One region of the Bacillus sp. SD127 genome, then DNA from elsewhere that is predicted to be linked to it. Evidence: predicted binding sites of a transcription regulator. Region 1 holds the regulator's gene; each other region holds the start of a gene.

Region 1 (3,134 bases):
CGAGAACTAAACGGATTTGGGTGCCGATTTTCGCCCATGTAATGATGAATACATTCGTCGTCATTATGCAGCTTGAGCCTGTTCAGAAATACCTTGAACAGCAAAGCACACAAATGCAATTGATTATTGGAGGATTATTTTCATGAGAAACCCGATAGTGTGGGGAATGATCTACTTTGCCGTAGGGTGCATCTTTACTTATCTCGCCGCAAGCTCGCCAGGCAGCATGTGGTCATTTTACTCCATCCTGCTGATGGTGTTCGCTGCATACAACATCAGCATTTCTTTTAAGATGTTCGCCTTTTCATTTAAAATAAAGAAGAACCAGAAATAAAGAAAATCCATTTCTCTCTATGAGAAATGGATTTTTTATGTTGGCTAAGAAGAAACGTCCTGATCGGCAGCACTGTTTTTCTGCGCTTTCCGATAGGCAGCCTTCGATATTAAAATACTGATTTCATACAAAATCAAGAGCGGAACAGTCACCATCATATGAGACAAAAGCTCAGGTGGTGTGATCAGAGCAGCAATCACAAGCAGCGTAAAGTACGCATACTTTCTGATTTTCGCTAAGAACATCGGTGTCACAATTCCAAGCCTTGTCAAAAACATAAGGATGACCGGCATTTGAAACAACAGTCCAAACGGAATCGTCAGCTGCAGAAGAAAATGAAAATATTCATTAATTCCAATCACCTGAGTGACATTCAAATCCTGAGATATCCGTTTCATAAAATCGACAACAAAAGGAAATAAAATATAATAGGAAAAAGATAAACCCGCTAAAAACAGCAAAATAGAGATCGGAATGTAGCTGAGCGTTACTTTGCGCTCCTTTTCATAGAGGCCCGGGCTCACAAAAGCCCAAAGCTGATAGAGAATAACCGGCGAAGTCAGGACAATCCCGATGATAAACGCAAACTGCATAAACACATAAAGCGGGTCTGTCAGATTAAACGCATTGAGCGTGAGCTCCTTCGCTTCATCCGTTTCTTGCAGATACACTATAATCGGCTTCGCTAAAAAAAATCCCGCGATAAAGAAAACGACAAACGCCAGCGCCACAACCAGCAATCGTTTTCGAAGCTCCGCAATATGCTCCAGCAGCGACATTTGATTCACTTTCATTTGTGTCATCCTAACTTACTGATTCTCTTTCTTTTTTTCCTCATCATCACTCGCTAATCCTTTAGTAGCGTTTTTGAATTCACGAAGTGTGTCTCCAGCCGCTTTTCCCAACTCAGGCAGCTTTTTGGGGCCAAAGATAATCAGAGCAACGATTGCGATAACAGCAAGGCTTCCAGGACCGATCGGCATATTTGGGCTCCTCCTTTCCGGTTACTCGATTTCCTCTAAAACAGAATAATGCTTCAAGAAATAAACCAGTGACTGAAGCTCTACAGCTAAATCTATATGATGAATTCGAATGTGTTCCGGCACATTCAAACGGGCCGGCGTAAAATTAAGAATACCCTTGATCCCTAACGCAACCAATCTGTCGGTAATCGATTGGGCCGCAACTGCGGGCACTGTCAGAATGGCAACTGATTCGCCTTTTACATGCTTTTCAAGATCATCGAGGTTAAAGACGGGCACACCGCCTACCTCAGTTCCTATTTTACTCTCATTTATATCAAAAGCCATAGAAATTTTTGTGTTATTATTTTTTGTGAAATTATAGTGAAGAAACGCTGTTCCTAAGTTCCCGACACCAATCAGGATAACGTCTGTCATTTCATCCTGATCCAGCGTTTTTCGGAAAAATGACAGCAAATAATCGACATTATATCCGTATCCTTTTTTGCCAAGAGCTCCAAAATAGGAAAAATCCCTGCGAATCGTGGCAGAATCAACCTTTACGGCATCGCTGAGTTCAGCGGATGATACACGCTGTTTTCCTGACGCATGCAGATTCTTTAAAAAGCGATAATAAAGCGGCAGCCGTTTTGCCGTCGCCTGCGGAATTTTTGATTGATCCTTATTCATTTTTGGTCCTCCAAATTATACTCGGATAGTTCTCTTTTAAAGTCACCGTTTTTCCCGCCTGTCTTTTCCAGCAAGCAGGTAGGGCCGATGACCATCCCCTTATCAAGCGCCTTGCACATATCGTAAACAGTAAGGGCACACACCGATGCAGAAGTTAGCGCTTCCATTTCCACACCTGTACTCCCTTTCGTTTTGACCTGTGCTTTTATATGAAGTATAACTTCTGTTTCTTTTATTTTCCAGTCAAACGAAATATCGACCCCGCTCAAGGATAGCGGATGGCACATCGGAATGATATTTGATGTTTGTTTCGCAGCCATAATACCCGCCACCTGAGCGACAGCAAGTACATCTCCTTTGCCGATATCATGGCTTTTTATTTTCTCGTACACTTCACTCTTCATGTGTACGCTTGATACAGCCGCCGCAGTACGGACAGTCGAAGATTTTTCGCTGATATCCACCATCTGGGCTCTGCCCTGTTCATTAAAATGAGAAAATCCATTCATAGTAAAAACTCTCCTTAAACAGATCATACACTATTTTCTTCTCTATGTCTTATTCGGCCAATGTATTGTTTGCTGAGTTCTGGTTCATAAGCTACACTTAACTTATTATAGCAGAGGTGAAATAATATGATGATCTTACAAATTAATCAGCTTTCCAAATCATTTGGTGCTGATACTATTTTAAACAATATAAAGCTGGAAGTCAGAAACCGTGATCGCGTCGCAATTGTAGGAAGAAACGGCGCTGGGAAATCTACACTCCTTAAAATTATCGCAGGTCACCTTTCATATGAAAAGGGTGAAATGATCAAGCCGAAAGATATCACAATGGGCTATTTGGCCCAGCATACCGGCTTGGATTCTAAGCTTACCATAAAAGAAGAGCTGCTGACTGTTTTTGATCACTTAAAAGCAATGGAAAAAGAAATGCGAAACATAGAAGAAAAAATGGCGGCAGCTGACCCAAGTGAACTGGAAAGCATCATGAAAACCTACGACCGTCTTCAGCAGGAATTTAAAGATAAAGGCGGCTATCAGTATGAAGCAGATGTCAGATCTGTGCTGCACGGTCTCGGCTTCAGCCATTTTGACGATTCAACGCAGGTGCAAAGCCTGAGCGGAGGTCAGAAAACAAGACTG
Region 2 (3,134 bases), 1.1 Mb from region 1:
CCAGATTCCAAATGTCATTTTAGAAACACCGAAGGATAAAACACACGGCGATTATTCAACAAATATGGCGATGCAGCTCGCGAGAATCGCGAAAAAAGCGCCGCGCCAAATCGCTGAGGAAATTGTCGCTTCTTTTGATAAAGGAAAGGCTTCTATTGAAAAGCTTGATATCGCCGGTCCTGGTTTTATCAATTTCTATATGAACAATCAATATTTAACGAAGCTGATCCCGTCTGTATTGGAAGCGGGAGACGCGTATGGAGAAACAAACATCGGAAACGGCGAACGCGTTCAAGTGGAATTCGTATCTGCAAATCCGACGGGGGACCTTCACTTAGGCCACGCGCGCGGTGCGGCTGTCGGCGATTCCTTGTGCAATGTGCTTGCAAAAGCGGGTTACGATGTGAGCCGCGAATACTACATTAACGATGCCGGAAACCAGATTAACAACCTGGCGCTTTCTGTAGAAGTCCGTTACTTTGAAGCGCTTGGACTGGAAAAACCGATGCCGGAGGACGGCTACCGCGGTGAGGATATCATTTCAATCGGAAAGCGTCTCGCTGAGGAATACGGCGACCGTTTCGTCAACGAAGAAGAAAGCGAACGCCTCGCATTTTTCCGTGAGTACGGTTTGAAATACGAGCTGGAGAAGCTTCGCGTAGACTTGGAAAACTTCCGCGTGCCGTTTGACGTGTGGTATTCTGAAACATCACTGTACCAAAACGGAAAAATCGATAAGGCGCTGGACGCGCTGCGTGAGAAAGGCCATGTCTATGAGGAAGACGGTGCGACTTGGTTCCGTTCCACAACGTTCGGAGATGACAAAGACCGAGTACTGATCAAAAAGGACGGCACATACACATACCTGCTTCCTGATATCGCCTACCATAAGGACAAGCTTGACCGCGGCTTTGATAAGCTGGTCAACGTATGGGGCGCCGACCACCACGGCTACATCCCGCGTATGAAAGCGGCAATCGAAGCGCTTGGCTATGAAAAAGGAACGTTGGAAGTAGAAATCATTCAGCTCGTGCACCTTTACAAAAACGGCGAGAAAATGAAAATGAGCAAACGGACGGGGAAAGCGGTAACGATGCGCGACCTGATTGACGAAGTCGGCCTTGATGCCGTGCGTTATTTCTTCGCGATGCGCAGCGCTGATACGCATATGGATTTTGACTTGGATCTTGCTGTATCAACATCTAACGAAAACCCTGTGTATTATGCGCAATACGCACATGCCCGCATTTGCAGCATGCTTCGCCAAGGGGAAGAACAAGGACTCACACCGGCGGCGGATCTAGATTTCAGCCCTATTCAATCAGAAAAAGAATATGATCTGCTGAAAACAATCGGCGGCTTCCCAGAGGCAGTGGCGGAAGCGGCGGAAAAACGAATTCCGCACCGTGTGACGAATTATATTTATGACTTGGCTTCAGCTCTGCACAGCTTCTACAATGCGGAGAAAGTCATCGACCCTGAAAACGAAGAGAAAAGCCGTGCGCGCTTAGCTTTAATGAAAGCAACGCAAATCACGCTGAACAACGCGCTTCAATTGATCGGCGTATCGGCTCCTGAAAAAATGTAATCAAGCTGAAAGGACAAAGCCAGAGGGCTTTGTCCTTTTTTGTTAAAAAATCGTGTGATATAGTTCACAATCTTCCTCGCCGAGTTTTTGTATGATAAGGCTGATTATTGAATCAGTGAAAGGGGCAAGCCGAATGATTAACCGTCAACACTTTCAATTATCGCTGCAGTCATTAAGCTTGGTGGCAGGGTTTATGGTTTGGGTGCTGATTTCGTCACTTATTTCCCAAATCACATTAGATATTCATTTGAGCAAAGGCGAAATTTCCTTGGTAACGGCCATACCCGTTATATTAGGATCGCTTCTCCGCATTCCGCTGGGGTATTTGACCAACAGGTTTGGCGCGCGGATCATTTTTATGATCAGCTTTATATTGCTTTTATTCCCTGTATTTTGGATCAGTATTGCAGATTCCCTGTTTGATTTAATCGCGGGCGGTTTTTTCTTAGGGATTGGGGGAGCCGTTTTTTCCATTGGGGTTACATCTCTTCCGAAGTACTATCCTAAAGAAAAACATGGCGTTGTAAACGGTATTTACGGTGCCGGGAATATCGGAACCGCGATCACTACATTTGCAGCTCCCGTGATTGCTCAAGCGGCGGGGTGGAAAAGTACGGTGCAAATGTATATGGCTCTGTTGGCTTTATTTGCTTTGCTGCACTTTTTCTTCGGTGACCGGCATGAGAAGAAAGTGAAGGTGTCCGTAAAGACTCAAATCAAAGCCGTTTACCGAAATCATGTGCTGTGGTTTCTGAGTCTCTTTTATTTTATTACGTTTGGCGCCTTTGTCGCTTTTACAATCTATCTGCCAAACTTTCTTGTTGAGCAGTTTGATCTGAGTCCTGCGGATGCCGGGCTGCGGACGGCAGGTTTTATTGCTGTATCCACGCTGCTCAGGCCGGCGGGCGGGTGGCTGGCTGATAAAGTGAGTCCGCTCCGCATCCTGATGTTTGTCTTTGCCGGCCTGACATTATCGGGCGTCATCCTGTCGTTTTCGCCGACGATCGGCATTTATGCCTTTGGGGCGTTAACGGTTGCGGTGTGCTCCGGGATTGGAAACGGGACGGTTTTTAAACTGGTTCCTTTCTATTTTTCTAAGCAGGCGGGAATCGCCAACGGAGTTGTGTCTGCCATGGGCGGATTAGGCGGCTTTTTCCCTCCGCTGATTCTGGCGAGTGTATTTCAGGCGACGGGACAATACGCCATCGGATTTATGGCGCTTTCGGAAGTCGCGTTAGCAAGCTTTGTCATTGTCATATGGATGTATTGGCAGGAAAGAATGAAAACACACACAGAGAGAAGCGGGCACAGCGTAAACTGACGGGCCGCCGGCGATTGGGGAATTCACGAGATTGTAAGTTTTTTCTGAAAAGCGCAAATGATTTCACGTTACAATAGATACACAACGTGACTTTTCTTCGAGGTGAGCTTATGAACTTTCTCTCTGTTCGAACATCTGATAAGGATCTTATTTCCAGTGATCTTCATCAATTGCTGGAATCCATCAGCACAAAAAGAAAAATCAAAAAACACACATACCTGTTTC
Region 3 (3,134 bases), 310 kb from region 1:
GCATCTTGAACAAAAGCGTTGTCTGATAGAAGAGCCCGCCTTCTTGGAAAAGCGCTTTGAATGCAGGAAGGCTCCAGATGGTGATCGCCGCAGTTAAAATGTAGAAAGGAGACCACGCTTTGGCAATGTCTGCGGCGCTGTATCTCTTTTTCTCACCGGTTTCTTCGGCTCCCTGCTCACGGTAAATCTGTTTCGGCTGCCACTTGCGCAGGAAGAGCGCAAGCCCGCCCATACTGAACAGCGCCGCCAAAATGTTAGCTAATTCCGGTCCGAGCACAGCCATTGTCAGCGTCTGAACCGCTGTATATATACCGCTGACAACCAACAAGGCAGGCCAGGTTTGTTTGATTCCCTTCATCCGGTCTAATAAGAACACGAGTAAAAACGGAATCAGAAAAGTAATCATCGGCAGTGTCCAGATCAATGCCCGAGACAGCTCAAGAGAAGACAAGTCTCCAATTTGCGCGCCTGTAATCACCGGTATCCCGATCGCGCCAAAGGCTCCAGAGGCAGCATTCGCAATCAAACAGAGCGCCGCCGCCTTTAACGGTTTAAAGCCAAGTTCTACGAGCAGCGCCGCACTAATTGCAATCGGAACACCAAAGCCGGCCGCACCTTCCAAAAATGCGTTAAAACAAAAACCGATTAATAATAGCTGTAATCTTTGGTCAGGCGAAATGCCGGCAATGCTGGAACGAATAATGGTAAACTTCCCGGTTTTCACAGCGATTTTATAGAGCCACACTGCCATCAGGACAATGTAGCCGATCGGCCACAAACCGCTTCCGATGCCTAATAAAACAGAAGAAACGGCTTTTTCAACCGGCATATGAAATGCCAATACGGCAACCAAAAAGCTGGCGGCTAGGGTCAGAAATGCCGCAAGAATGCCTTTCATCTTAAAAACGGTTAAAGCTAAGAGAAAAAAGAGAATCGGTGTGAGCGCAACCAGTGCGCTCACATACTCGTTTCCAAACGGATCATACAACTGCTCCCACATTGACAATCAGCCCTTTACTCTATAGTTGCGTTCTAATTGACGTTTTGTTCTGCAAAATGCGGTTTCAAAATGTTTTTGAGCACGTTGGCGCTGTGGTTAAACTGCTCTTTTTCTTTCTCATTTAAGTTCAGCTCAGTGATGCCAGCGACTCCGCCGCGGTTGACGACAGCCGGCACTCCGATGTACACGTCATCTGCTCCGTATTGTCCGTCCAAATATGTGCTGACTGTTAAAATGCTGTTTTCATTATGAAGAATCGCTTTAGTGATTCGCGCAAGGCTCATGGCTACCCCGTAATACGTCGCGCCTTTTTTCTCAATGATATGATAAGCGGCGTTTTTCACGTCATCCACGATCTGGTCAAGCTCTTCTTGTTTGTATGCTTCGTTTTTCTCAACCAGTTCACTGACCGGCACTCCGCCGATATTCGCGTGGCTCCAGACAGGAAGCTCAGTATCACCGTGTTCGCCGATAATATGAGCGTGCACATTGTGTGCCGCTGCACCGAAGTATTCGCTCAGCATGTAACGGAATCTCGCAGAATCAAGTGTTGTGCCGCTTCCGATCACTCGCTCTTTTGGCAGGCCGCTGAATTTCCATGTTGCATACGTCAGAATATCAACCGGATTTGTCGCGATTAAGAAAATGCCGTCAAATCCGCTCGCCATGACTTCACTGACGATTCCTTTGAAGATCTTTAAGTTCTTTTCTACTAATTCAAGGCGTGTCTCACCAGGCTTTTGGTTTGCGCCGGCGCAGATGCAGACAATATCAGCATCCTTGCAGTCTTCATATGTTCCGAAAGATGTTTTGACCGGATGCGGCGCAAACGCCTTTCCGTGGTTTAAATCCATTACATCGCCCATTGCTTTTTCTTTATTTAAATCAATGACCACAAGTTCATCTGTGATCCCTTGGTTAATTAACGCAAATGCATAACTGCTTCCAACAAAACCCGCTCCGATTAAAGCTACTTTATTTACACGTTCATTCATCATTTATCCTCATCCTCCAGTGTTTGTTTTTCTTTGGTGTTTGTTTGTGAAGTATTTCACATTTATATTGTGCAACATTTCACAAACTTTTGCAAGAGAAAAGATTTGTCTGATTTATGAACAAAAAAAGAAACTATCTATGATAGTTTCTTACCGTTTTCTTGAGTGATTTTCAGCATGAGAATCGCAAGACAAAGAAGGAATGTTTGTTAGTTTCTTTCGCTGCTTTCCTCAAAAAGCATTGTATCCGGCAATGTGAATGCTCATTATTTATCATGATTGTGACGCATCGATCTGACATTGCCGGAGCCTATACATGGTGATCTCCAAACAGATAAAGTAAGCGATTGTTCACTTTAGGGTATTGTTGTTAACGAAATGTCCGGACTAAATGGGGCAAAGAACCATTTAAGCCAGAGTCATTATATAAACCATTTTGCACGTAATCAAAACCAGGTTGATTCTGGCCAGGTACTTGGGCGCTGCCGTTGTTAAAAATCACTTTGGCGTTTTTTGTATCAGTATCCGCCGATAACGTCAGAGTGTAAATGCCGTCTGCATTCTTACTCATTGCTTTTCCCGGCCAAGATCCGGTCAATTCTATTGCCTGCCCCCCATTCTCCTTGTATACATATGCATTAACTTGACTCCAATTATTTAGGTTTTGATAGCCTATTCTTTTCTCAGAAGATGGGTCTGTTTTTACAAAAGTATATTCTTTTGTCCCAGATGCTCCATCACTGTTCGTTCCTGTTAAAGTGACCTTGTATGTTGTATTAAACGGGTCCCCTTTTCCGATCATTAATTGATCCCCGTCCTTAAACTGTGTCTCATCACCATGATTTATTTGATAAGCAGCTTTTGCGGTATGAGCGTCGGCACGCAGAGTTACCGTTAGCTGATCATCATAGAAAGAATGGGTTACACCTGTTTGATAATTCTCGAGGAAGACATTAGGTACATTTGCGGTATCTTCCGCATAAAGCACAACCACACCTCTGCCGCTGATTGTACCTGTCAGTATGCCATCTGTTACTTTAAACGAACCATCCCCGGCTTTATTATCGTAGCTGCCATCAGGTAAATCCGTTGAAGTATGAATGGAAACTGGTGATGAAGATGCATTTGCCAAAACAGCA
Region 4 (3,134 bases), 980 kb from region 1:
CCTTTCCAATACACCACGCCATTTGGATCATTCAGCAAACCAACCGGAGGCATGATGTGAAAGTGCTGGCGGTGCGGATCGCTGTCAGCAATATGTTCTTTTTTCTCAATTTCTTCATAAGCCCGGCGACGCAGCTTCTGATCATGTGCTGTCATTTTTTTCTCTCCTCATCTTCGTTAATTTTCATGACAAACGCCGCAATGAATGCTGATACTGCTGCAATAACCATTCCTATCATATAGTTTACTAGATTTCCAAAGCCAAACGGTGCTGCAATGGCAATCATCGGAATGCCTGTTAACCCGTAAGCGTTTGCAGCAACATGTGTAAATACGACATACGCGCCGCCCAACGCGCCCCCGATCATGGCGGCGATAAACGGCTTCCGGTATCGAAGGTTCACTCCGAAAATGACAGGCTCTGTAATGCCTAGAAAAGCGGAAAATGCCGCCGGAAGAGCGATTTCCTTCGTTTTTGCCTTTTTCGCTAAAAAGAAGACGGCAAGGCCTGCCCCGCCTTGGGCGACATTCGCCATAGACCAAATCGGCAATAAATAGTTCCTGCCAAGATCTGAAATAAGCCCCGCCTCAATCGCATGGAAGCTGTGATGAACACCTGTCAGGACGATCAGTGAATAGGTGCCGCCGAAAAGAAGGCCTGCGACAAAACCGGCATGATCATACACATATGTTAAAGCAACAGTAATACCGGAGCCAAGCGCTCTTCCTAGAGGACCGATGGCAATAAATGCGACAAACCCGGTGACAATGACAGTAACAAAAGGCGTAACAAGCAAATCGACCGCATGCGGAACCACTTTTCTTGTCCATTTCTCTACCTTGCTCATGACGTAAACTGCCAGCAGAACAGGGATGACAGTTCCCTGATATCCGAGAAGCGCGATATCAAACCCGAAAAGATGCATATAATCAGGTGATGCTTCCGCCAGACCCCATGGATTCAAAAGAGTGGGGTGTATCATGATTCCCCCGATGACCGCTCCTAAATACGGATTGCTTCCAAACTCTTTTGAAGCGCTGACCCCGATCAAAATCGGCAGGAAGATAAATGCCGCGCTTGAAAACATATCGAGGAGCTGCAGCAGCGCAGAGTCCTTACTCATCCAATGAAAGGCATTGATCATTCCCAATAACCCCATTAACAGGCCGCTGGCTACGATGGCTGGAATGATCGGAACAAAAATATTCGAAAGCGTTTTCGCAAATCTCGCCGCAGGGTTCAGTTTCTCTTTAGCAGCATCCTGGTGATTCACATGTTCTTCACGCTCTACATCGGCTTCCTTAGAAAAAGCGTCATACACTTTATTGACAAGGCCTGTTCCAAAAATAATCTGGTATTGGCCTGAACTGCTGAAAGCGCCTTTGACGCCTTCAAGCTCTTCCACTTGCGATTGGTCAATCTTTGATTCATCCCTGATCACCAAACGCAGTCTTGTCGCACAATGAGCCGCGCTGATAATGTTTTCTTGTCCCCCGAGAAGCTCAATGAGGCGTTTTGCAGTCTCTTTGTAATCCATCTTCTTCTCCCCCTTTTATAAACAAAAAAGACCTAAAATTCGCCAACGAATAAAGGACACAGCGATCCTTTTTCATTTACGCAAATTTTAGGTCTTGCCTGCTTTACCAGTCACAATCCCGCTTATTCAAATAAAGAATACGCTTTCATCATAATTGATGACAGCGTTTTCGTCAACTGTTTTTTTAGATAAAAAGTGATGTAAAACATTTAGACAAAAAGTCGTAAATATTAATTGTGAAATACTTCACAATATCGTGCTATACTATGCTCATCTATCAAAGAAAGCAGGAAAAGACAATGGAAACTCAAGCATTGCAAAAGGTTGAACAGTATGCTTTAAGAAAACAAAACATATTCGTTTCAAGCAAAATCCGTTATTTGCTCAGATCCATTTTGGCCAGCATGTTTATCGGTTTTGGCATTACAGCCGCAAGCAAAACAGGCAGCTATTTCTCTATTGCTGACTCACCGTTTGCCTTTCCGGCTGCCGCTGTGACATTTGGAGCTGCTATTGTATTAATTGCCTACGGAGGCGGGGATTTATTCACCGGCAACACCTTTTATTTTACTTATACCGCACTCCGGAAAAAAATCAGCTGGCGAGACACCCTGTACCTGTGGTTTTTCAGCTATACCGGCAATTTGATCGGAGCCGTTTTGTTTGCGATACTTATCAGCGCAACCGGGCTCTTCGAGGGGGCATCCCATTCCTTTTTGATTCATCTGGCAGAGCACAAGATAGAGCCGCCTGCCTCAGAGCTGTTTTTCCGAGGAATGCTGTGCAATTGGCTTGTATGTCTCGCTTTTTTCATTCCGATGTCTCTCAAAGGAGAAGGGGCAAAGCTGTTTGCCATGATGCTTTTCGTTTTCTGCTTTTTTATTTCCGGTTTTGAACACAGCATTGCCAATATGTGCACATTTGCGATCTCACTTTTGATCGATCACCCTGATACAGTCACACTGGCGGGAGCAGCCAGAAACTTAATTCCTGTTACACTCGGCAATCTGGCCGCAGGAATTGTGATGATGGGCTGGATGTATCACATGCTGAATGCCGATCAATAAAAAAACTTCCAGAGATCACTCCCTGCAAGTCAAAGCGGTTATTCCGAGAGATCTTGAAGACGCTGGACATGCAGCGTGATATAGCCGGCCTCGGACTCCGGCAAATGTAATTGATATTCATTTTTCAGAAACTCCGCCAGCTCCAGCGCACATTGATAGGCAAATGAATACTTTTTTTGGATGAAATAAAGCATCTCTTCGTCCATGGCATGAAACGCTTCATTTGATTCCAACCGGCTGACCGCGTATCGCAAATGCGTGACAAGGCGTTGATAGGAAATGCTGTTTTCATCCACCTTTCGATTAAAGTAGTTTTCTATTTTCTCTATCATTTCTTTTATCATCGTCGTATGCTTCAGCGCTGAATACATACTCTCTGCATCCATCTTTGCCGTATGGATGTGAAGGGCAATATAACCCGCTTCATCTTCAGGCAGAGACACGCCCAATGTCTCTTTTACATGTCCGATCGCCCACAGGCCGATCTCGTATTCTTTTTTATAGAGCGCCTTTATCTCATGCAATAATTT

The links. Region 1 encodes Rex, which represses fermentation and respiration genes when NADH is low (regulators of the CRP and FNR family bind a similar motif). Its sites were predicted from a motif close to TTGTGAAATATTTCACAA; they were not measured.
Region 2: the regulator Rex is predicted to act here: its motif matches at 1,641-1,658, upstream of ACQVGS_RS02185 (nitrate/nitrite transporter).
Region 3: the regulator Rex is predicted to act here: its motif matches at 2,040-2,057, upstream of ACQVGS_RS20390 (L-lactate dehydrogenase).
Region 4: the regulator Rex is predicted to act here: its motif matches at 1,772-1,789, upstream of ACQVGS_RS01810 (formate/nitrite transporter family protein).

Annotation. Positions count from the first base shown of each region.
Region 1 is NZ_CP191226.1:3,628,755-3,631,888, forward strand. Features, by position in the region: gene ACQVGS_RS18845 (CPBP family intramembrane glutamic endopeptidase) at 1-146, shown strand, start outside; gene ACQVGS_RS18850 (DUF4305 domain-containing protein) at 143-334, shown strand; gene tatC (twin-arginine translocase subunit TatC) at 379-1,137, opposite strand; gene tatAY (sec-independent protein translocase protein TatAY) at 1,144-1,317, opposite strand; gene ACQVGS_RS18865 (redox-sensing transcriptional repressor Rex) at 1,339-1,986, opposite strand; gene moaC (cyclic pyranopterin monophosphate synthase MoaC) at 1,983-2,495, opposite strand; gene ACQVGS_RS18875 (ABC-F family ATP-binding cassette domain-containing protein) at 2,622-3,134, shown strand, end outside.
Region 2 is NZ_CP191226.1:413,562-416,695, forward strand. Features, by position in the region: gene argS (arginine--tRNA ligase) at 1-1,588, shown strand, start outside; gene ACQVGS_RS02185 (nitrate/nitrite transporter) at 1,722-2,909, shown strand; gene fnr (fumarate/nitrate reduction transcriptional regulator Fnr) at 3,020-3,134, shown strand, end outside.
Region 3 is NZ_CP191226.1:3,938,765-3,941,898, forward strand. Features, by position in the region: gene ACQVGS_RS20385 (L-lactate permease) at 1-1,000, opposite strand, end outside; gene ACQVGS_RS20390 (L-lactate dehydrogenase) at 1,033-1,998, opposite strand; partial or broken gene amyE (alpha-amylase) at 2,366-3,134, opposite strand, start outside.
Region 4 is NZ_CP191226.1:342,612-345,745, reverse strand. Features, by position in the region: gene sacA (sucrose-6-phosphate hydrolase) at 1-155, opposite strand, end outside; gene scrA (PTS system sucrose transporter subunit IIBC) at 152-1,537, opposite strand; gene ACQVGS_RS01810 (formate/nitrite transporter family protein) at 1,837-2,604, shown strand; gene sacT (sac operon transcriptional antiterminator SacT) at 2,643-3,134, opposite strand, start outside.